Regions from separate parts of the Rossellomorea sp. ABR4_004 genome, predicted to be linked through region 3. Evidence: predicted binding sites of a transcription regulator. Region 3 holds the regulator's gene; each other region holds the start of a gene.
The links. Region 3 encodes Rex, which represses fermentation and respiration genes when NADH is low (regulators of the CRP and FNR family bind a similar motif). Its sites were predicted from a motif close to TTGTGAAATATTTCACAA; they were not measured.
Positions count from the first base shown of each region.

Region 1 (5,121 bases), on a different contig from region 3:
CCAGCGATCTTAAAAGAATGGCAGGATAAGGTGCTGGAATACGGTTGGGCTTATGGAGCAGATGGAACGAAGCTTCACGGAAAAGAATTCTTAGTTGTGACTTCAACCGGCGGTCCGGCAGGGGCATATCGATCAGGAGGATTCAATCACTATTCCATGAGCGAACTGTTGAAACCACTGCAGGCTACTGCTAACTTAACGGGAATGGCATTCTTGCCTGCTTATGTTGAGCATGGGGTTAGAATGTTAAGTAATGATGAAGTGGTTGCGTCTGTCGAGAGAGTGATAGCCCATGTAGTAAATCCAGAGTTGAAGTTTGGACGATAGTTTGGGGAGAGCTCATTCGATTTAGGGATGGGCTCTTTAGTATATTTATGAGTGAAGAGGTAATGTTTAAAGACGGATAAATAGTGGAAAGCGAGGTCCGTCCCTCTCTACTATATTCAAACTGCCAAAGTATTGGTATACTTTGGCAGTTTGTTGTTTATCGGGTTTGGTATTCTACTGTCAAGATGGCTGTGACGCCGATTTGTCCTGGTTGCACGGTGGTACTTTCTTCAGCGGCTTTCACAAATCCAGTTGTTACAAAAGGGGTGGCCATTGGGCTTGATTGCTCTGTGATGGATATTGGCTGGGGACCTAGCTGTTGCCCCGATTGGCTCGATAATGTGAGTGCTTTTTGGTATGCCTTTTGATATGCGGAAGTAAGGGCTAACTGATAGGATTCAATAGGATTTGAATTGACAAATTGAATGTTTTCTACCCGATTCGCTCCGCTCTTTATGGCATCATCCATAATCGCACCCACTTTTTCAATATCTTTTAAAGTAACGCGAAATACTTGGCGAACCTCATATCCTGTAAAAATTTGTTTCCCGTCCTCATAATTGTATTGCGGGAATACTTGATAGGTGGAGGTTTGAATATCTTTTTGTGACACACCGTTATTCAATAGTGATTGTACGACTTGAGTGGATTGTTGTTGGTTCTGGTTTTGTGCCGTTTCAAGTTCTTCATCTTTCGTGACAACACCGATAGAGACAATGGCTTGATCGGGATCCACATAAAGTGTATGCTCTCCAGTTACAGTAATCGTCCCATTGGTGTTGCCGGTTCTATAGTAAGGATATGAATACATGAGCAAACCTACACGCAAGTAAAGGATTCAATTTTATCTAAATCGATGCCGAAGTATACCCATGTGAATCCGATCCATCTCCACCCGGCAATGGAACGGCGCCCAACAAAGACAGGATAAAACCAGAAAGCATCTCTTCGTAACCAAATATACGTGTAACGGAATAAACATCTTCTGATGGCACCCGGGTCTACTGCAAAGACACTTGGTCCACCTTGTGTTCCTTGCATCACCGTTTTTTGTGGTTGGAAGTTCGGTGGTGGTCCGGGTGGTGGTTGATTTTGTCCGCCTTGCCCTCCTGCAGGTGGTGGTGAGCTTGGTGCGCCTTGTCCTCCACCAGGAAAGCCAGGAAAGCCAGGAAAGCCACCGCCCGATCCTTGACCTCCACCAGGAAAGCCGGGGAACCCGCTACCTCCCCCAGGAAAACCAGGGAATAGTTGTCTGTAATCGTACATAGAAGAACCTCCTCATAAAGAATTCTCTTTATCATATGAGGAGGTCCAATGGGCGTGCGTGTCTAATCATTTTAACGAAGGGAGTGAATCAAGAATTCATCGCTTTTTTCATCACATTTTTTAGCGTCTCTGCAGAGTGATCGAATTGAGCTTTTTCTTTGTCACTTAACGGAAGCTCGACGACTTTTCTGATACCCTCACCATTAATGATGGCAGGGACACCGATGTATATGTCTTCCTGATCATATTCACCTTCAAGGAGGGAAGAAACGGTTAAAATGCTATTTTCATTGTTAAAGATCGCTTTGGTAATCCTGGCAAGACCCATGGCAATGCCGTAATAGGTTGCGCCTTTCCGTTCAATGATGTGATAGGCTGCATCTCTTACATTGACGAATATTTCATCGAGCTGTTTCTGAACGTCATTCTGGTGGAGATCAATCAACTCACTTAAATGACTTGCACCTACAGTCGTGTGGCTCCAAACTGGAAACTCCGTGTCGCCATGTTCTCCCATAATATAGGCGTGAATATTCCGTGTATCAATATCAAAATGCTCTCCGACTAAGTAGCGAAGTCTGGCTGTATCGAGGATCGTTCCTGATCCGATGACTCTTTCTTTCGGAAGACCGGAAAACTTCCACGTTGCATACGTTAAGATGTCGACAGGGTTCGTCGCCACCAGGAAAATGCCGTTGAATCCACTATTCATGACAGAGTCTACAATGGTTTTAAAGATTTTCACATTCTTTTCCACAAGGTCCAAACGGGTTTCACCCGGCTGCTGGTTCGCTCCTGCCGTAATCACGACCAAGTCAGCGTCCTTACAATCACTGTAATCTCCTGCAGATATTTTCATAGGGGAAGCGAATGCAAGACCATGATTTAAATCACGTGCATCACCATCCGCTTTCTCCTTATTCAAATCAATCATCACAAGCTCATGTGCGATTCCTTGATTCAGAAGAGCAAAGGCATAACTTGAACCTACAAATCCCGTACCGATTAAAGCTACTTTGTTTGTACATTTGATTGTCATACGTCATCACCTATCCACTAAATATTTGTGAAAAATTGGTCACACCAATTTACCAATGGCCAGATAAAAATAAAGTAATAAAGCTTTAAGTATATGAATCTAGATATTGTGAAATTATTCACATACAAATAATAACACGAAACACATTGATATTCTACTCTGAAATATAGCATAACATACATAAATGTGAATAAGTTCACAAACTTGTCATACAAAGAAATGGACCCAGGTCCTTCCCTCAAAAAAAAGGGTTTTTTCTGATGGGTGATGAATGTATAAAGAAAGAGGAGAGGTATGGGAGGTGTGTGTATGAATGTCAGGAGTGGGGATTTATATATCCGTCCGTTAGAGGAGGGGGATAAATACACGTTGGCAAGGTGGTTGCAGGATCCAGTGGTGCTGGAGTTTTATGAAGGGAGGGACTGCCCATTCACTCTTCAGATGGTGGAAGAGAAGTTCCTGGCAGAGAGGGACGTCTTGGGTTGTCTGGTTGAGTACGAGGGGAAAGAAATCGGTTATCTCCAGTATTATCAACTAGATGAAGAAACAATGATACGATATGGTTACACGAATTTAGATGAAGTGATTTACGGTACGGATCAATTCATTGGAGAAGCGACATATTGGAACAGGGGAGTAGGGACGAAACTCATTCGAGCTGTAGTAGAGTACTTGCTTCAGAAGGAGGGTGTCCACCGCCTCGTGGTGGATCCCATGACTTGGAACACCAGAGCGATCCGTTGCTATGAGAAATGTGGATATAGTAAAGCAAGAATACTGCGGGAGCATGAGCTTCATGAAGGCGAACATCATGATTCCTGGTTGATGGAGTTCATTCCCGAATAAATGGGAGACTTTAAAATGAGTAGAAAAATAGAAGAAGCCATTGAATTGAGAGAGTCGGGAGAATACGCAGCTTCCATTGAAAGGTGGAAGCGATTGATTGGGGAAGAACCAGATAATGGCTTTCTGCATTACCAATGTGCGTGGAGCCATGACGCAATGGGAGTCGAAAGCGAAGCCGTTCCTTATTACGAAAGTTCGATTCAATTGGGACTGGAGGATAAAGATTTACAAGGCGCATATCTTGGATTAGGGAGTACATATCGGACATTGGGAGAGTATGAAAAAAGCAAATCCGTGTTCGAGAAAGGAATAGGACGATTTCCTGAAAATAAAGCGTTGACGGTCTTTTATTCCATGACCCTCTATAATTTGAACGAACATAGTCAAGCAATGGAGCTGCTGCTGACATGTATTGGAGAATCGTCACAAGAATCCACCATCGAACCTTATAAAAAGGCGATAACATTTTATGCCAGTCAATTGGACGTCGTGTGGAAATAAGAGTAGCTGTTCTGCACTTTTTTGTGGTTGGAAAGTAAGAAGGAGTGAATGAAGTTGGCAATAACTCAACTGTATCTGGTGAGGCATGCTCACTCGAAATACACCCCCGAGGAATTAACCAGACCCCTATCTGAGAAAGGTAAGGTGGATGCTGAGCATGTAACGGAATTATTAAAGATGGAAAAGATTGATGCAGTATGTTCCAGTCCTTATAAAAGGGCGGTGGAAACCGTTGAAGGGACAGCCCGCCATATTGGGCAGGGAATCAATTTGTATGAAGAATTGAGAGAACGAACTCTCTCCGGAAAACCTGTTCACAACTTTGAAGAGGCAATCTCATTGGTGTGGGAGGATCCTGCTTTTTCCTTGGAGGGCGGAGAGTCGAACCTCACCGCTCAAAAAAGAGGCGTACAAGGGATATTTAAGATCATTGAAGAATATAATGGGAAAAACGTTGTGATTGGAACACATGGTAATATTATGGTTTTGATCATGAGTTACTTTGATCCTCAATATGATATCAGGTTTTGGAGAAAGCTTGAAATGCCGGATATATATTGTTTAACGTTTGATGACAAAAATCTAAAAAGCGTCAAAAGAATATGGACACGACAATCTGAATTTGTACCACAAAAAGACCGTTCATTATGAACGGTCTTTCGAGTATCTTTATCGGGTTAATGAGGCAGGAATGCCAGCTGATAGAAGAACAGGACGGCAAAGATATACACGAGTGGGTGTACCTGCTTCCATTGCCCTTTTACTACTTTTAATAATGGATATGATATGAATCCCAATGCTATCCCGGTTGCGATGCTTGATGTCAACGGCATGCTTAGAATGATTAAGAAAGCAGGGAAGGCTTCATCTAATTGATCCCAGTTAATATGAGAAATGCTCCCCATCATTAAGCTTCCTACGATGATAAGGGCAGGAGCTGTAATGGCTGAAATTCCTGATACGGCACTTACAAGAGGACCGAAGAATGCAGCAACGATGAACAGGATAGAAACCGTTAATGTTGTTAATCCTGTTCTTCCTCCAGCGGAAACACCGGCTGAAGATTCAATATAAGCGGACGTAGGACTCGTACCGAACATCGCCCCTACAGTTGTTGCAATGGAATCCGCAAGTAAGGCTTC
Region 1 is NZ_JBSWVM010000002.1:33,255-38,375, reverse strand. Features, by position in the region: gene ACXAF2_RS12980 (NAD(P)H-dependent oxidoreductase) at 1-327, shown strand, start outside; gene ACXAF2_RS12975 (SIMPL domain-containing protein) at 485-1,138, opposite strand; gene ACXAF2_RS12970 (hypothetical protein) at 1,147-1,593, opposite strand; gene ACXAF2_RS12965 (L-lactate dehydrogenase) at 1,682-2,632, opposite strand; gene ACXAF2_RS12960 (GNAT family N-acetyltransferase) at 2,942-3,478, shown strand; gene ACXAF2_RS12955 (tetratricopeptide repeat protein) at 3,494-3,979, shown strand; gene ACXAF2_RS12950 (histidine phosphatase family protein) at 4,040-4,630, shown strand; gene ACXAF2_RS12945 (NCS2 family permease) at 4,657-5,121, opposite strand, start outside.
Region 1: a site for Rex is predicted at 2,739-2,756, ahead of ACXAF2_RS12965 (L-lactate dehydrogenase). Genes of this name have one in related genera too.

Region 2 (5,121 bases), on a different contig from region 3:
CTTTATCTAATGCCGATTCCATTTCTCCGTCTGTCAGTCCATCACGCACCAGCATAAGATTATCCCTTAAAGTACCGTAGAAGAAATGATTTTCTTGAAGAACCACATTGGCATGCTCCCACAACGTCTCTTTATCGAAATCTTTAATAGAAGCATCATTCACGAAAATCGAACCTTGATCTGTCGAGTAAAAGTTTAACAACAATTGAAGCAATGTTGATTTCCCTGACCCCGACGGTCCTACAATCGCTGTTTTCGAACCTGCAGGCAGCTTAAGATCAACACCATCCAATGCCTTTCTTTCCTCTCCTTCAAAGGAAAAGCTTACATCCTTCAGGTGAAAGGACGGACCATCCCCGCCAAGTTTCCCGCCAAATGAAGGTCCGTCCCTCTCGATGCTCTCTTCTGGAATGACTGAAGAAAGCCTGGCTGCCGCTCTGCGGGAATCTTCATAGTGTGAAGGGAGGATTGCCATGGGTGTGGCGTTTTCGAATACGGTTAATGAGATCATGACAAGCATAGCAAGGTATAGGCCGTCCAATTGACCTGAACCTACTGAATATGCCCCTGCAGCTAAAACGATCCATGAAATAAGGAGCGAAACCAGGATATTGGTTGAATGACTAAAGAGGGAATGGATACCCTCACGTTCCTGTTCACTCACATAGCCTGTTGATGCATGAACAAGACTTCTTTCTTTATCCTCCAGTCTCTGATAGATCTTCAGGTCTCTGAATCCATATAGAAATTCCGTTACTTCAGTAGACAACTCCCCCCGTCTTTCTCTTAAAGTCACTTCAATCTTCCTCTGTTTAAAAGCAAAATAGGCAGGGACAACGAATCCCGTCAGCAGAAGGCCCACAAGAAGAATCAATGCAACAGATACAGAATAAAACATCGTAAACAAAATCGTACTTAAGAACACCATCACCAGAATGATCGGCGGATAAAAGACCCTAAGAAAGAAATTCTGGAGGCTCTCTACGTCCCCGACAATTCTTGAGAGAAGATCTCCGCTTCTGTATCGACCGAAAATTCCCGGCGCTAACGGTTCGATTGCTTCATAAATCGAGACTCGTAAATTAGCCAGAATCGTGAATGTTGCACGGTGGGAAAAATAACGTTCCGCGTACCGGCTTAGCGCCTTTGTAAAACCGAATAGCTTCAAGAGTGCAATCATCACCGTCAGTGCGTAAAGAGGTACTTCCAAAGCTGCTTTAGAAATTAAATAACCACTGGAAGCAAATAATCCGACAGAGGTCATTCCGGCCAGGAAGCCAAAAAGAATTGAATACACTATATCCTTCTTTTCCTTCATCATCAGCTTTACGACAAATCCTAACTCTTTCATCATGTATTCACCCCTTGCTGTGCTGTCACCATCCCATGATAGCGTGAAGAGGACTTCATTAACTCCTCATGATTTCCTATACCCGCTAATTTCCCATTTTCCAAAAACAGAATATAATCCGCTTCACGAATTGTATGCAAGCGGTGAGCGACTGTAATCACCGTTGAATCCTTGGATAATTCCTGAATGGAGGCTTGAAGGATTCCCTCGGTTTTAAGATCCAATCCTGTTGTCGGTTCATCGAAGAGAATAAGAGAAGGTTTTTTGAGAAAAGCCCTGGCTATGGCAATGCGCTGCTTTTCTCCTCCTGAAAGCCCTCTCCCCCCTTCACCGATCAGTGTGTCAAACCCTTTATCGAGACCTGCAATCATTTGTGAGATTCCTGCTTTTTCAGCAGCGTATTCAATCTCTTCCCGGGTGACTCCTTCTCTTCCTCCAACTCCAATATTCTCTGAGATTGTGCCTGAGAATAAATACGGATTCTGTGAAATATAACTCAGTTGATCAAACCAGTCGCTTTCTCTATATTCACTTCTCGAATGTCCATCAATCACGATGTCTCCCTCAGAGGGCTCAAGAAGTCCTGCTAAAAGATGAAGAAGGGTTGTTTTCCCTGCTCCGCTGTGACCGACGATCGCCACTTGGCTGCCGGGAGGAAAGACCGCCGAAATGGATTGAAGAACCAATCCCTTATCACCGTAGGAAAACCCGACATTACGCAATTCAATTGTGGCAGGTGCCTTAATTGAATCGAGCTCCTTCCCTCCCCAATGCACAGGTCGATCGTTTTCTTCAAGCTCCTCCATGACTTTCTTCGCTGCCCCCATACTTCCCCGGCCAGTATGAAAGGCTTGCCCAAGCTCTTTTAGTGATAAATAGAATTCCGGTGCAAGCACCAGAACGAAGAAAGCGGTGAAGAATGATATGCTTTCAAAGACGACCAATCTGAGCCCTACCTCAAGAGCAATCAGTCCAATGCTTAACATGGAAATAAACTCTAGCATCAAGGAAGATAAGAACGCGGTTTTTAGCACTTCCATCGTTGCTTCACGAAAGTCAAGACTGGCAGAACGAATCCCTTCTTTCTGTTGTTTCCCTCTACCAAGGAGCTTCAAGGTAGTCAATCCTTGCAGTGTGTCGAGGAATCTCCCAGAAAAAGCCGTCAGCTTATCCATTTGCTTTTCGGATTTGTTTTTTGTCATCACTCCAATAATCGCCATAAACAGAGGAATGAACGGGGCCGTAATGATCATGATCAGACCCGTATAAATATGCTCAGAAAAAATGGTGATTAAAAGTATTAACGGAACGATGGTCGTTTGAATTCTTTGGGGTACGTACTGACTGTAATACCCATCCAGCCCATCGACAGCATCCATCATCGTACTGACTTTTTGTCCAGACTGCCCTTGAATGGACGCTTGCAGTGGATTCTTTGCCCACTTATTCAAGAGCCGTTTTCTCAAGTCGCCCTTAACGTTCGAAGCCATCCTGATTCCTATTCTTCCATTCACATACGTGAGGGCTGCTCTCCCTACTAAAATAAGAAGCAATGCACCCAGCATTAGGAAGATGTCTTGAAATTCCTCTCTCTCTATAAACATCTTATCTACAATGCTAACCAGCAAGTAAGCTTGTCCAATCACGATTCCCCCCATTAATAGGGATGTTCCGTATAGTGTCATCATGGATGATTTCTGCTGCTTAGCCAATTTATTTAGTTCTTTCATACCTCTTCTCAACTCCAAGGTCAAAAGTTAGTGAAATAGTTCACAAATTCATAACTCTATTATAGTAGACTTGTTCCCTTTGTGCATCTTTTAGGATTGACCTTTTTGTGACAATTCCAGAACACAGTTAGTATAGAATGGGGCGTGGATGGACTAGTTTTTCATCGATTTCCTAACGATCCAGCCAAATCACCAATAATCCGGCCATTTTACAAAATTTCAAAACCTGCACAAACTAAATTCCAATCAATAAAAATAGAGAGGCACATCCCAAAGCGAATGTCCTCTCTATTTTTATGGGTCCTGTTATATCATCAATAAATCCTTCGTCACACGCTGGATAATCTCCGGCAGCACTGAGAAGGTGTAAGGTTTATACACTCTCTCTGTCCACTGATGGCCATCCTTTCCGTACACGCCGATATTAATAGAAGGAATGTTCAGCTTTCTGATCATATCGATGGGAACAGGATACAACTGATTGATCAGCGGCATGTTCTTCTTGAATACGTCAATATCCTCGTCTTCTTCATGAAGAGAGAGAAAACTGCCATCTGCCAGATACGGGAAAAACCGTTTAATGACAAATTCTTCGCCAGTTTCTTTGGCTATATCATTTAAGCAATTCCCTAACGCTTCTCTCACCCTCTTGCCATACTCATTTTCTTCATTCACAAAGTTATGAGGTAAAAATGGCGGTGCGAAGAAAATAATCACTCTTGGCGTTCGATCGGGATCCAGATGCTGCAGTGCTTCCACCATGGCATACGCAATCGTTCTTCTGTCTTCTCCCTCCAAATCATAAAAGACCTTTTTCATGACAGGATCCGGATCAATGCCTCTTTCCTTCAACCAGAAGATATACTCCCTTAACGTCAGCACTTCCACTTCCCATGAAAACTCCCTTTCCGGGAAACCATGATAGCTCCGATATTGCTCAAACTGTCTTTTGCTGCGTTCTTCCAATTCACTCACTGCCTTTAATGCTGCCCTCTTCATATCGTAGAGGACTTCCCGGGCAGTTCTCTCATATACAAAATAGTTAAAGTATAGAGAAGCGCTCAAAGGGGTTTGAACATTATACGTATGCTTGTCATCTTTGAAATACAGGCAAGATGGAGGCAGGGTGAATTCACCTGGTATATCCTCCAGGTAATCCAGGTTCTGGTTGATTTCAAGATTGACCTTGGAAGCAATTACAGTGGGATCGATGGATGTCAGCACATCCCCTACATGGGCTTCTCTTCCATAAATATAAAAGCTTGGCAGGAGCTTTCCTGCAGCACCTGTGTAAATATATCGTTTGCAGTCTCCATCATAGATCGGAGAAATGAAATCCGTATTGATCGCTGCCAAATAGTCAAAGCCCTCTTTTTTCAAACGATAGAGATCGCTTAAAGCGGCAATCATTCCGGCATGTTCACTTTCTTCATCACCATTAAATAGGAAGAGTAAATGTCCATCTGGTGTTTCCTTTCCCGTATAGTACAAGAGATTCGCCATGTGTACGGCAATTCCGCTCTGCATATCCAATGCCCCTCTTCCAAACAGCCAGTTTCCAGAGAGGGCATCTTCCCTGACTTTTTCCTCTCCTTCATAGTCCATAAAGAACTTCTGAAGAAAGTCGGGATCATGTGCCATATCCTGCAGTGCACCATAATCATCGGTTCCTACCGTATCATAGTGGGCATGAAATAATACAGTTTTCGAAGACGTTCCTTTCACGAGGGCAAACACGTTTTTCCTTCCTGTCGGATCGTTCGGTACTTCTTGGAGCCAGACTCGATCAGGATGATTTTGAAAATAAGGAAATGAAGAAATCATTTCATATATATACTGGGCTTTTTCACTTTCGCCAATTGTCCCATTATAGCTTTTCAGAGCGACTAATGATCGTGTGATGAATTCAATCTGCTCGGAGATTGATTTGTTTTTTAATTGTGTATACACGTTAGTACCGCTCCTTTCCTTAAGAAATGTCAGCTTATGTGTGGTTAATCGTTTACTTGCTGGGCATTATAGAGACTGATTCTACTATAA
Region 2 is NZ_JBSWVM010000002.1:27,143-32,263, forward strand. Features, by position in the region: gene cydC (thiol reductant ABC exporter subunit CydC) at 1-1,351, opposite strand, end outside; gene cydD (thiol reductant ABC exporter subunit CydD) at 1,351-3,081, opposite strand; gene ACXAF2_RS12940 (M20/M25/M40 family metallo-hydrolase) at 3,388-5,031, opposite strand.
Region 2: a site for Rex is predicted at 3,110-3,127, ahead of cydD (thiol reductant ABC exporter subunit CydD). Genes of this name have one in related genera too.

Region 3 (5,121 bases):
GGATTATGTGGAAAACATCTGTTAATAACGGATAAACGGGATTTGGATTGTGGATAATGATGTGGAATAAGAAAGGATTGGGGTTCGATAGTTATCCCCAATCCTGTGGATTATTGTTCTTCTTGAAGAATCTCCTCAAGTTCTGTCCATTCTTCCAATAGAGAATCAAGCTCTTCTTTTGCTTTTGTGAGGGAGTCATTGATGTCCTGGACTTTTTCATGATCTTGAAAAATATTTGGGTCACAGAGAAGATCCTCTTTTAACTGGATGTCTTCTTCAAGAGCTTCCATGAGACCTTCAATTTCTTCTACTCTGCGTTTTCGTTGACGCTCAAGCTTCTTTGCCTCTTTATCAATCTTGTGTGACTGTTTTTGAGTGGTACCCTGTGATGACACTTGTTTTCCTTGTTCGATCCGCTCGAGTGCAGCCAATTCTTCCTGCTGTTGTAATTTCTCTACATAATAATCGTAATCGCCAAGGTATTCGGTCGATCCCTTTTTGGACAGTTCTACAACCTTTGTAGCAATTCGATTGATGAAATAACGGTCGTGTGATACAAAGAGAATCGTCCCAGGGTAGTCAATCAAGGCATTCTCCAGCACTTCTTTACTGTCCAGATCCAGATGGTTCGTCGGTTCATCCAGGATCAAGACATTCCCTTTTTCCATCATGAGCTTGGAAAGTGCCAAACGTGCCTTCTCTCCACCACTTAGTGTGGAAACAGGCTTTAAGACATCTTCCCCTGAGAATAAGAAGTTTCCAAGTACAGTGCGGATTTCTTTTTCCATTTTCATTGGGTATTCGTCCCACAGTTCATTTAAGACGGTCTTATTTGAAGATAGTTCGGCTTGTTCTTGATCATAATAACTAATCGAAATATTTGATCCGAATTTAAATGCTCCTTCCAGAGGTTGCAGTTTATTGACCAATGTTTTCAAAAGGGTCGATTTCCCGATACCGTTTGGACCAACAAGAGCGATACTGTCTCCCTTTTTAACAGAGAAGTCGATGTGAGATGAAATCTGTTCGTCTTGTCCATATCCGATGGTGAGGTCTTGGACGTGAAGAACATCATTTCCACTTGGGCGATCAATTTGAAAAGCAAAGTTGGCAGATTTCTCATCACCTAAAGGTCTATCCATCTTGTCCATTCGTTCCAGCTTTTTTCTGCGGCTTTGGGCCATCTTGGTCGTCGAAGCACGGGCGATATTCCGTTGAATGAAGTCTTCGAGTTTCGCGACCTCCTGTTGCTGGCGCTCGAACATCTTGAGATCCTTTTCGTAGTCTTCTGCTTTCTGTTCAAGGTATTTACTGTAGTTACCGTGGTATTTCTTGCTTCGATTCCGGGAAATCTCATACACTTGATTGACGACGCTATCCAGGAAGTACCGGTCATGGGAAACGATCAGGACGGCTCCTTCATAGCTTTGAAGGTACGTCTCAAGCCACGATAAAGTCTCAATATCAAGATGGTTGGTCGGCTCATCAAGAATAAGAATGTCAGGTTTGGTTAAAAGAAGTTTCCCAAGGGCGAGACGGGTTTTCTGGCCACCGCTCAATGTGGATATCTTTGTTTCGTAATCGAAATCTGCGAAATTCAATCCGTGAAGGACAGAGCGGATATCGGCTTCATATTGGTAACCACCGGAATCCTTGAACCTGACTTGAAGCTCATCGTATTCTTTTAATACGCGTTGATAGAGTTCGTCTTGTTCATACACCGAAGGATCGGCCATCTGCTGCTCCAATGTTCTTAATTGCTTTTCCTGTCTCTGCAATTCCTCGAAGACGGTCAGCATTTCCGACCAAATGGATAGGTCGGACTCCAAGCCGGTATTCTGAGCCAGGTACCCAATGGAAACCCCTTTTGGTTTCGTGATGTCTCCGGAATCATAGGAGAGATGACCTGCAATTATTTTTAAAAGAGTCGACTTTCCCGCTCCGTTGCGTCCGACGAGAGCCACCCGATCTCTTGTCTGTATTTCAAGCTTAATATTTGATAGGATATTATCGGCACCAAAGTTTTTCGTTAATTGATTCACTTGTAGTAGAATCATGACGTTTCACCTCTATTTCATAGTGCTAGTGTACCGTATTTGGGAGGGGGACGGCAATAAATCGACTATTAATCTTCGTACACTTAGGATAAAATATAGTGTATGATGGGTAGTAGAGTTTTAAATTCTGTATGCTTTCTATTTTGGAAGCGGTATCAGAGGTTTTGAATAGATGTGGGGGAATACAATATGAACCAGGATACAACGAAAATTCCACAGGCAACGGCTAAGCGCCTTCCGCTATATTATCGCTTTATCAAGAATCTGTACTCGTCGGGAAAGCAGAGGGTTTCATCGAAAGAATTGAGTGAAGCGGTGAAGGTTGATTCTGCCACGATACGCAGAGATTTTTCTTATTTTGGTGCGTTAGGTAAAAAGGGTTATGGATACAATGTCAATTACCTGCTATCCTTTTTTCGAAAGACATTAGATCAAGATGCCATTACGAAAGTTGTGCTGATAGGTGTAGGAAATCTCGGTACAGCGTTTCTTCATTATAATTTCATAAAAAATAATAATACTAAGATTGAAATGGCTTTTGAAGTAGATGAAAAGAAGGTTGGGACACAAATCAGCGATGTACCCGTTTTTCATTTAGATGATTTAGAAGAGGGCCTTGAAGGGCATGATATTGAAGTGGCCATTCTGACGGTTCCGGCATCATCTGCTCAAAATATCACAGACCGATTGGTTTCTTCTAATATTAAGGGGATCCTGAATTTCACTCCTGCGAGATTAACCGTGCCGGACCATATTCGCGTGCATCATATTGATCTGGCAGTGGAGCTTCAATCACTGGTATACTTCTTAAAGCATTATTCAGAGGATGACACGGAAATGTCACAAGATGGAATCATATCCGAATAGAAAATGATTCGTATATACGTTATGATAGAATGGTAAAAGAGGAGGTGTCTCATTATGTTAGGTGCAGGTAGTATCGTACTGATAACGGTTGTTGCTTTACTGATCTTTGGACCAAAGAAATTGCCTGAGTTAGGGAAAGCAGCTGGTAATACATTACGCGAATTTAAAAATGCAACAAAGGGCTTAGCAGATGATGAGGACGACAATAGTAAAAAAGCTAAGTAGGGTAGGATGAACGCCATGAGTCAAAGTCAAAGAGACATGACAGTCTATGAACATATAGGAGAATTGCAAAAACGACTCATGTTTGTAGTCGTTTTCTTCTTGTTAGCGGTAATCGTGAGCTTTTTTCTTGCGGAGCCGCTGATTCGATATTTGCAGCACGCGGATGAAGCGAAAGAATTGACGATGAACGCCTTTCGGATTACAGACCCTCTCAAAATCTATATGGAAATGATCATGTTTATTGCAATCATCATGACATCACCCATCATTTTATTTCAAGTATGGTCGTTCGTAAGTCCAGGCTTATATGAGAAAGAGAGGAAGGTAACGCTTAGTTACATACCGATTTCTGTCATTCTTTTCTTAGGTGGATTGTCATTTTCATATTTTATCTTGTTTCCATATGTTGTGAAATTCATGATGGGTTTATCTACCAATCTGAATATCCAGCAAGTGATTGGAATTAATGAATACTTTCATTTCCTGTTTCAAATAACCATTCCATTTGGGTTTCTATTTCAACTGCCGGTTATTATGCTGTTTCTGACACGCCTGGGGATTATTACCCCTATGCTGCTTGCGCAAATGAGAAAAGTGGCGTACTTCATATTGTTAGTCGTCGCGGCTTTTATTACACCGCCGGACATCGTCTCCCATTTAATGGTAACTGTTCCTTTGCTTCTTCTTTATGAAATCAGTATTTGGATTTCTAAAATTGGATATAAAAAGGTGTTAGAAGCAGAACAAAAGCTTGAAATGGAACAGTTCGAGGATATAAATAAGGATTGATCAAATGATCAATCCTTATTTTTTATTCTCTATTTTCTTTTTGATTTTGAAATGCAGCAGCACCATCCGCAACCCGGACCCAAAATCAAGGGTTGCCAGAAAAACGAGCATATAAGTGAAAAATCCCCAACCATCATCCTGTACATTTTGCACAGCAAAGTATGTGAAGAGCACACCGAGAAGGAGATAGATCACGCCTGAGAATAATGGTGATCTCCTCATAGAAATAATCCTCCAATAAATCCTTGTATTTGTTCAGCTTCGTTGATCATCTTTTCAATTTCATCCTTATAGATAGATTGCATTAGAACGACCGTTGTATTCATGGCAACATGGGCAAATATTGGAACCAGGATCCGCTTCGTTTTGACATAAAGAAACGCAAACGTAAAGCCCATAGCAGAGTACAAGATCACATGCTCAGGCTCAAAATGAGCAAGGGCAAAGATAACAGAGCTGATTAATGCGGCGAAGAAGAAATTCATCTTCTCATAAAGAACACCGAAGATAATCTTTCTGAATACAATCTCTTCCAGTATAGGTCCGATGATTGCAGCGACCATCATTGAAAGAGGTACCCTTTCAATAATACTGATAATCATCTGAGTGTTTTCAGATCCCATCTCGATTCCCAGCGCATACTCGACTTGTATGGCGACGGATTGAGCAATGAACGCCATAAAGATTCCGACTACAGCCCATACAATGGACCCCCCTGCTTTCATGGGAGAGGTTCGTTCGAGTCCTGTACTTGTTTCACTCTTCCTTAGAATGCTCCACACAACGAGCAGGGTTAAGGTAAAGCTGATCACGAGCCAGTATCCCGGAACAACATTCCTAACTGTATCTTCGGGCTGACCTAGGACATCCACACCAATTTTAAATAGTAAAGGTATGCCTACAACGCTTGAAAGCTGCATGACAATATAGGTAATTAAGATATATCCGAAATGTTTTTTCAACGTATGATCTCCTTTAGCACCTGTTAGATGAGGAACAACTTCATTCCATCTTGAACTCACTCTTGTACAATTCTACTAAGAAAAGAGGAACTGTTCAAATCTGAGGGTTTTGTAAGAATTGTCACACTTCAATCGCCTTAAGTAATAAAGCCATATGAGAAGGCATAGTATAGGAGGGTGTGAAAAAAAGAGAAATATGACGAAAAAAATTTTAAGCAGGA
Region 3 is NZ_JBSWVM010000004.1:141,471-146,591, reverse strand. Features, by position in the region: gene ACXAF2_RS20730 (ABC-F family ATP-binding cassette domain-containing protein) at 111-2,057, opposite strand; gene ACXAF2_RS20725 (redox-sensing transcriptional repressor Rex) at 2,247-2,924, shown strand; gene ACXAF2_RS20720 (twin-arginine translocase TatA/TatE family subunit) at 2,979-3,149, shown strand; gene tatC (twin-arginine translocase subunit TatC) at 3,165-3,938, shown strand; gene ACXAF2_RS20710 (YdiK family protein) at 3,954-4,160, opposite strand; gene ACXAF2_RS20705 (lysostaphin resistance A-like protein) at 4,157-4,900, opposite strand.

Region 4 (5,121 bases), on a different contig from region 3:
AGTGGAATTCAATATAACTTCGTAGAGTATGGTGTGGACGAAGAAAAGCACCTGATCAATTATGAAGATGTTAGACAAAAAGCGTTAGAGCATAAGCCGAAGCTGATCGTAGCGGGAGCAAGTGCCTATCCAAGAGCGATCGATTTCGCTAAATTCCGCGAAATCGCAGACGAAGTGGGAGCATACCTAATGGTGGATATGGCTCACATCGCTGGTCTTGTAGCAGCCGGTCTTCATCAGAACCCGGTTCCTTATGCAGACTTCGTGACAACAACGACTCACAAAACATTACGCGGACCTCGTGGCGGTATGATCCTATGCAGAGAAGAGTTTGCAAAGAAAATAGACAAGTCTATTTTCCCTGGAATTCAAGGTGGCCCGCTTATGCACGTGATCTCAGCTAAAGCTGTTGCTTTCGGTGAAGCGCTGCAGGATTCTTTCAAAGACTATGCGCAGAACATCATCGACAATGCGAACCGTTTAGGTGAAGGTCTTGTAAAAGAAGGAATCAATCTTGTATCCGGTGGTTCAGACAACCATCTATTATTGATCGACCTGCGTTCACTAGGACTGACTGGGAAAATCGCTGAAAAAGTCCTTGATGAAATCGGGATTACCGTTAATAAAAACACGATTCCATTCGATCCTGAAAGCCCGTTCGTAACAAGCGGTGTCCGTATCGGAACGGCAGCTGTTACATCCAGAGGCTTTGGACTAAAGGACATGGACGAAATTGCTTCCATCATGGCGCTGACTCTTAAGAACCATGAAGACGAAGCGAAACTGGAAGAAGCACGCAAACGTGTCATTGACTTAACAAGCAAATTTGAATTATATCCGGAAAGATAATAGATGACCTCTCCACCAAAGAAGGACCTTCCTGGTGGAGAGGTTTTTTTGATGGGGAATTAGTAGAGAAGTAGGTTTTCAAACATATAGTTGCCGATTGTTATGCGATTTTGAGTGGAATACGGCCGTTATGGGCGAAAATCCGGCCGATTCAGACATTAATCCAGCCGATTAACATAATTAACTAAATCTCACGAGAAATACTCCAGCCTACACGTCTTTGTCCCACACCCCTCATCTCAATTCTAACGATTCCATTACACTTCCCATCTCATGTTGCTCTTAAATTGTCTTTTATGTACAATAGTCTGAGGTGTAAAGGAAGTAGACAAACTATTTTTACATAAAATCGAATTTAAAGGAGAGAGTCGAATGGGCAAAGTATATGTATTTGATCATCCGTTAATCCAACACAAATTAACGTTTATTCGTGATAAAGAAACAGGTACGAAGGAATTTCGTGAGCTTGTTGATGAGGTAGCGACACTGATGGCGTTTGAAATTACACGTGATTTACCATTAGAGGATATAGATGTGGAAACGCCAGTAAGCAACGCAAAGGCCAAGACTCTTGCAGGTAAAAAGTTAGGGATTGTTCCTATTCTGCGAGCTGGGTTGGGAATGGTTGATGGGATTCTTAAACTGATCCCGGCTGCAAAAGTAGGACATGTTGGTTTATATCGTGACCCGGAGACTCTTAAACCGATTGAATATTACGTAAAGCTTCCAAGTGATGTGGAAGAGCGTGACTTCATCCTGGTTGATCCAATGCTTGCCACAGGAGGATCTGCCGTTGAAGCCATCAACTCATTAAAGAAGCGTGGCGCCGTAAGCATCAAGTTCATGTGTCTCGTTGCTTGTCCTGAAGGGGTAGACGCAATCAAGGAAGCACATCCTGACGTTGACATCTTCATTGCGGCTCTTGATGAGAAGCTGAATGAAAAAGGATACATCGTTCCTGGTTTAGGGGATGCTGGAGATCGTTTATACGGTACGAAATAATTTGAAATAAACAGGAAAGCCGGATTATCTATATTTGATAACCCGGCTTTTCTATTTATATAACGCCTAATTCCTATTGTAATTTAGTTGGAAGTATTTACATTAAATTCAAGGGTTACTCATAAAAAGAATTTTCTATATAATGGAGGGGTATGTGAAGATAGAATTCTATGTATACGTGAGACAAGTCGGCTCCGCTTTTCGATTGTCCAGCTCCGGGGGCTTGGGGCTCGAGGTTATAAGATAAATTAACCAAAAAGGCAAAGGGTGCTTTTCCGGTCAATTCGTCTTATGCTTGTCGCCTCTGACCAACCCGCCTCTGCTTTTATGTAAATGTGTTTAAAATGTGAACAATTTGGAAACGCGTGGATAGGTTGTGAACTTTTTAACTTGAACTCATTGACATAGATAATACCCTATTGTATGCTTACAAAGGGTATCAAATGATAAGGTTTTCACAAGGGTTGAACCCTTATGGAAACGGTTTTTCATCATTTGTACAGTGTGAACGATTTTCCACTAAATCACATGTGTGGAGATGAGAAAAAATGCGTCAAAATGATCGACGCCCGTATCAATCGATGGTCTTGTATTCTGCTATTCTTTCCCAGCTTGTTGGTTCTATCTTAATAGGGATCTTCGGCGGGAGATGGTTAGATGGAATATGGAGCACCACACCACTTTTCTTAATTATTGGACTACTCCTTGGGCTCGCAACAGGAATCTACACCATGCTCCGTACAGTCCAACATTTCAATTCGGGAGATTAATGTATGCCAGAACTTCAGCAAGTGTTTAACAGGCATCGTAAGTACATATTTTTCCTCCTTTCCCTTTACGTCCTCGGTTGGGGTTTCACTTCCTATCAGTCTATTTTCCTTGGGCTTATTTTGGGGACAGGCATCAGTCTGTTTAGTCACTGGCTGATCATGAGGAGAACCGTGCGATTCGGTGATGCAGTAGAATCTGGTCAAAAGGTTCGGTCTTTAGGAACCTTCTCAAGGATGGCAGGTGCGGCCTTTGCAGTCATTATTGCAACGGAATACCCTGAGCACTTTCATCTCCTGAGCGTCATTATGGGATTAATGACAATTTACCTTGTCATTATGATAGATTATTTTATTCAGCAGCTTTTAGCTCATAAATAGCGGGGAAGAGAGGTGAATTTCATTGCATCATGAAAATCCTACAGCCGAGTTTCTAGGGTTAACTTTTAACCTGGCGAACGTTCTGATGATCACAGTGGCGAGTGCCGTTGTTTTCTTAATTGCCGTTCTGTCAACTCGTAGACTGGCCATGAAACCGACCGGAGTGCAAAACTTTATGGAGTGGGTCATGGACTTTGTCAAAAATATCGTGAAAAGTAATATGGATTGGAAAACAGGTGGTCGTTTCCATCTCCTTGGACTTACTTTGCTCATGTACATTTTCGTTTCAAACATGTTAGGACTTCCGTTCTCGGTAGTCATTGACCACGAATTATGGTGGAAGTCACCAACAGCGGATCCAGTTATTACTATGACCCTGGCGGTTATGGTCGTTGTGTTAACGCACTATTATGCAATCAAGATGAAAGGCTTCGGTGAATACGGTAAAGACTTCTTCAGACCTATGTCGTTCTTATTCCCGCTGAAGATCATTGAAGAATTTGCCAACACACTAACGCTTGGTCTTCGTCTTTACGGTAACATTTACGCTGGGGAAATCCTGCTTACACTACTGGTAGGAAGCCTCGCTCATATGGGAGCAGCCGGATTACTGGGTGCCATTATCCCAACGATTGTATGGCAAGCTTTCTCAATCTTTGTCGGCGCAATCCAATCATTTATTTTCGTTATGTTAACGATGGTTTATATGGCTCACAAAGTCAGCCACGACCATTAATATATACCCTGTTCAAAATTGAACAAAACTACTCAAAACATTTTTTTATACATTTAAAGGAGGAAATTCAGAATGGGTCTTTTAGCAGCAGCAATTGCAATCGGTTTAGCAGCACTAGGTGCAGGTATTGGTAACGGTCTTATTGTTTCACGTACGGTAGAGGGTATGGCTCGTCAACCGGAAGCTCGTGGAATGCTTCAAACTACAATGTTCATCGGGGTTGCGTTAGTAGAGGCGATTCCTATCATCGCAGTAGTTATCGCATTCATCGTAATGGGTCAATAATAGCAGTTTAAAGTTCAAGATGGCGAAGATCATTCGATAAGAACCTTCGCCATTCCTTTATGTTTAGTACTTATGAACAATTGACTATGAATGATACGGCATTTGCCGATATTGTACAGCTTTTCTTTATGGAAGGCATTGACTCTTGAAGGGAGTGAAACCGCGTGCTTACAAACGCATTTGTCCTTGGAGCTGGTGGCGGCTTTACAGGTGGAGATATCGTATTCCAGCTTGTTATGTTCCTTATCCTTCTTGCGTTACTGAAGAAGTTTGCTTGGGGTCCTTTGATGGGCATCATGCAAGAGCGTGAGAATCACATTGCAGGCGAAATAGAAGCGGCTGAACAAAGCCGTCTAGAAGCAAATAAGAGCTTAGAAGAACAGCGTCAACTTTTAAAAGAGGCTCGTCAAGAAGCGCAAGCGATGATCGAGAACTCTAAGAAGCAGGGCGATGAGCAACGTGAACAAATCATCATTGCCGCTCGTCAGGAATCTGAGCGCTTGAAAGAATCTGCGAAACGTGAAATCGAGACGCAGAAAGAACAAGCGATGGCAGCATTACGCGAGCAGGTTGCTTCACTATCTGTTCTGATTGCATCGAAAGTGATTGAAAAAGAACTTTCTGTTCAAGATCAACAGAAGCTGATCAACGATTATATTAAAGAGGCAGGAGAAGAGCGATGAGCTACTCTACAGTCGCAAAACGCTATGCGTTAGCTCTTTTCGATATTGCCAAAGAACAAAATCAATTAGAAGCGATTGAACAAGAGCTTCGTGCAGTGAAATCCGTTTTTATCCAAAATAAAGAATTAAGCATTCTTTTGGAAAATCCGAAGTTTTCGACGGATAAGAAGAAAGACATGTTGAAAGAAGCGTTCTCAAGCGTTTCAGTACCAGTATTGAATACACTTCTTCTTATGACTGATCGTCATCGTGAAGATCAGGTAGTGGGAGTTGTCAATGCATTCATCGAGCTTTCTAATGACGCTAGAGGAATCGCAGAAGCAAAGGTGTACTCCGTACGTGCTTTAACAGAAGATGAGAAGACAGCAATCTCAGCTTCTTTTGCTAAGAAAATTGGGAAACAATCATTAAGAATTGA
Region 4 is NZ_JBSWVM010000001.1:2,155,374-2,160,494, reverse strand. Features, by position in the region: gene ACXAF2_RS10920 (serine hydroxymethyltransferase) at 1-849, shown strand, start outside; gene upp (uracil phosphoribosyltransferase) at 1,222-1,851, shown strand; gene ACXAF2_RS10910 (AtpZ/AtpI family protein) at 2,400-2,621, shown strand; gene ACXAF2_RS10905 (ATP synthase subunit I) at 2,625-2,999, shown strand; gene atpB (F0F1 ATP synthase subunit A) at 3,022-3,735, shown strand; gene atpE (F0F1 ATP synthase subunit C) at 3,808-4,020, shown strand; gene ACXAF2_RS10890 (F0F1 ATP synthase subunit B) at 4,185-4,703, shown strand; gene ACXAF2_RS10885 (F0F1 ATP synthase subunit delta) at 4,700-5,121, shown strand, end outside.
Region 4: a site for Rex is predicted at 2,226-2,243, ahead of ACXAF2_RS10910 (AtpZ/AtpI family protein). Genes of this name have one in related genera too.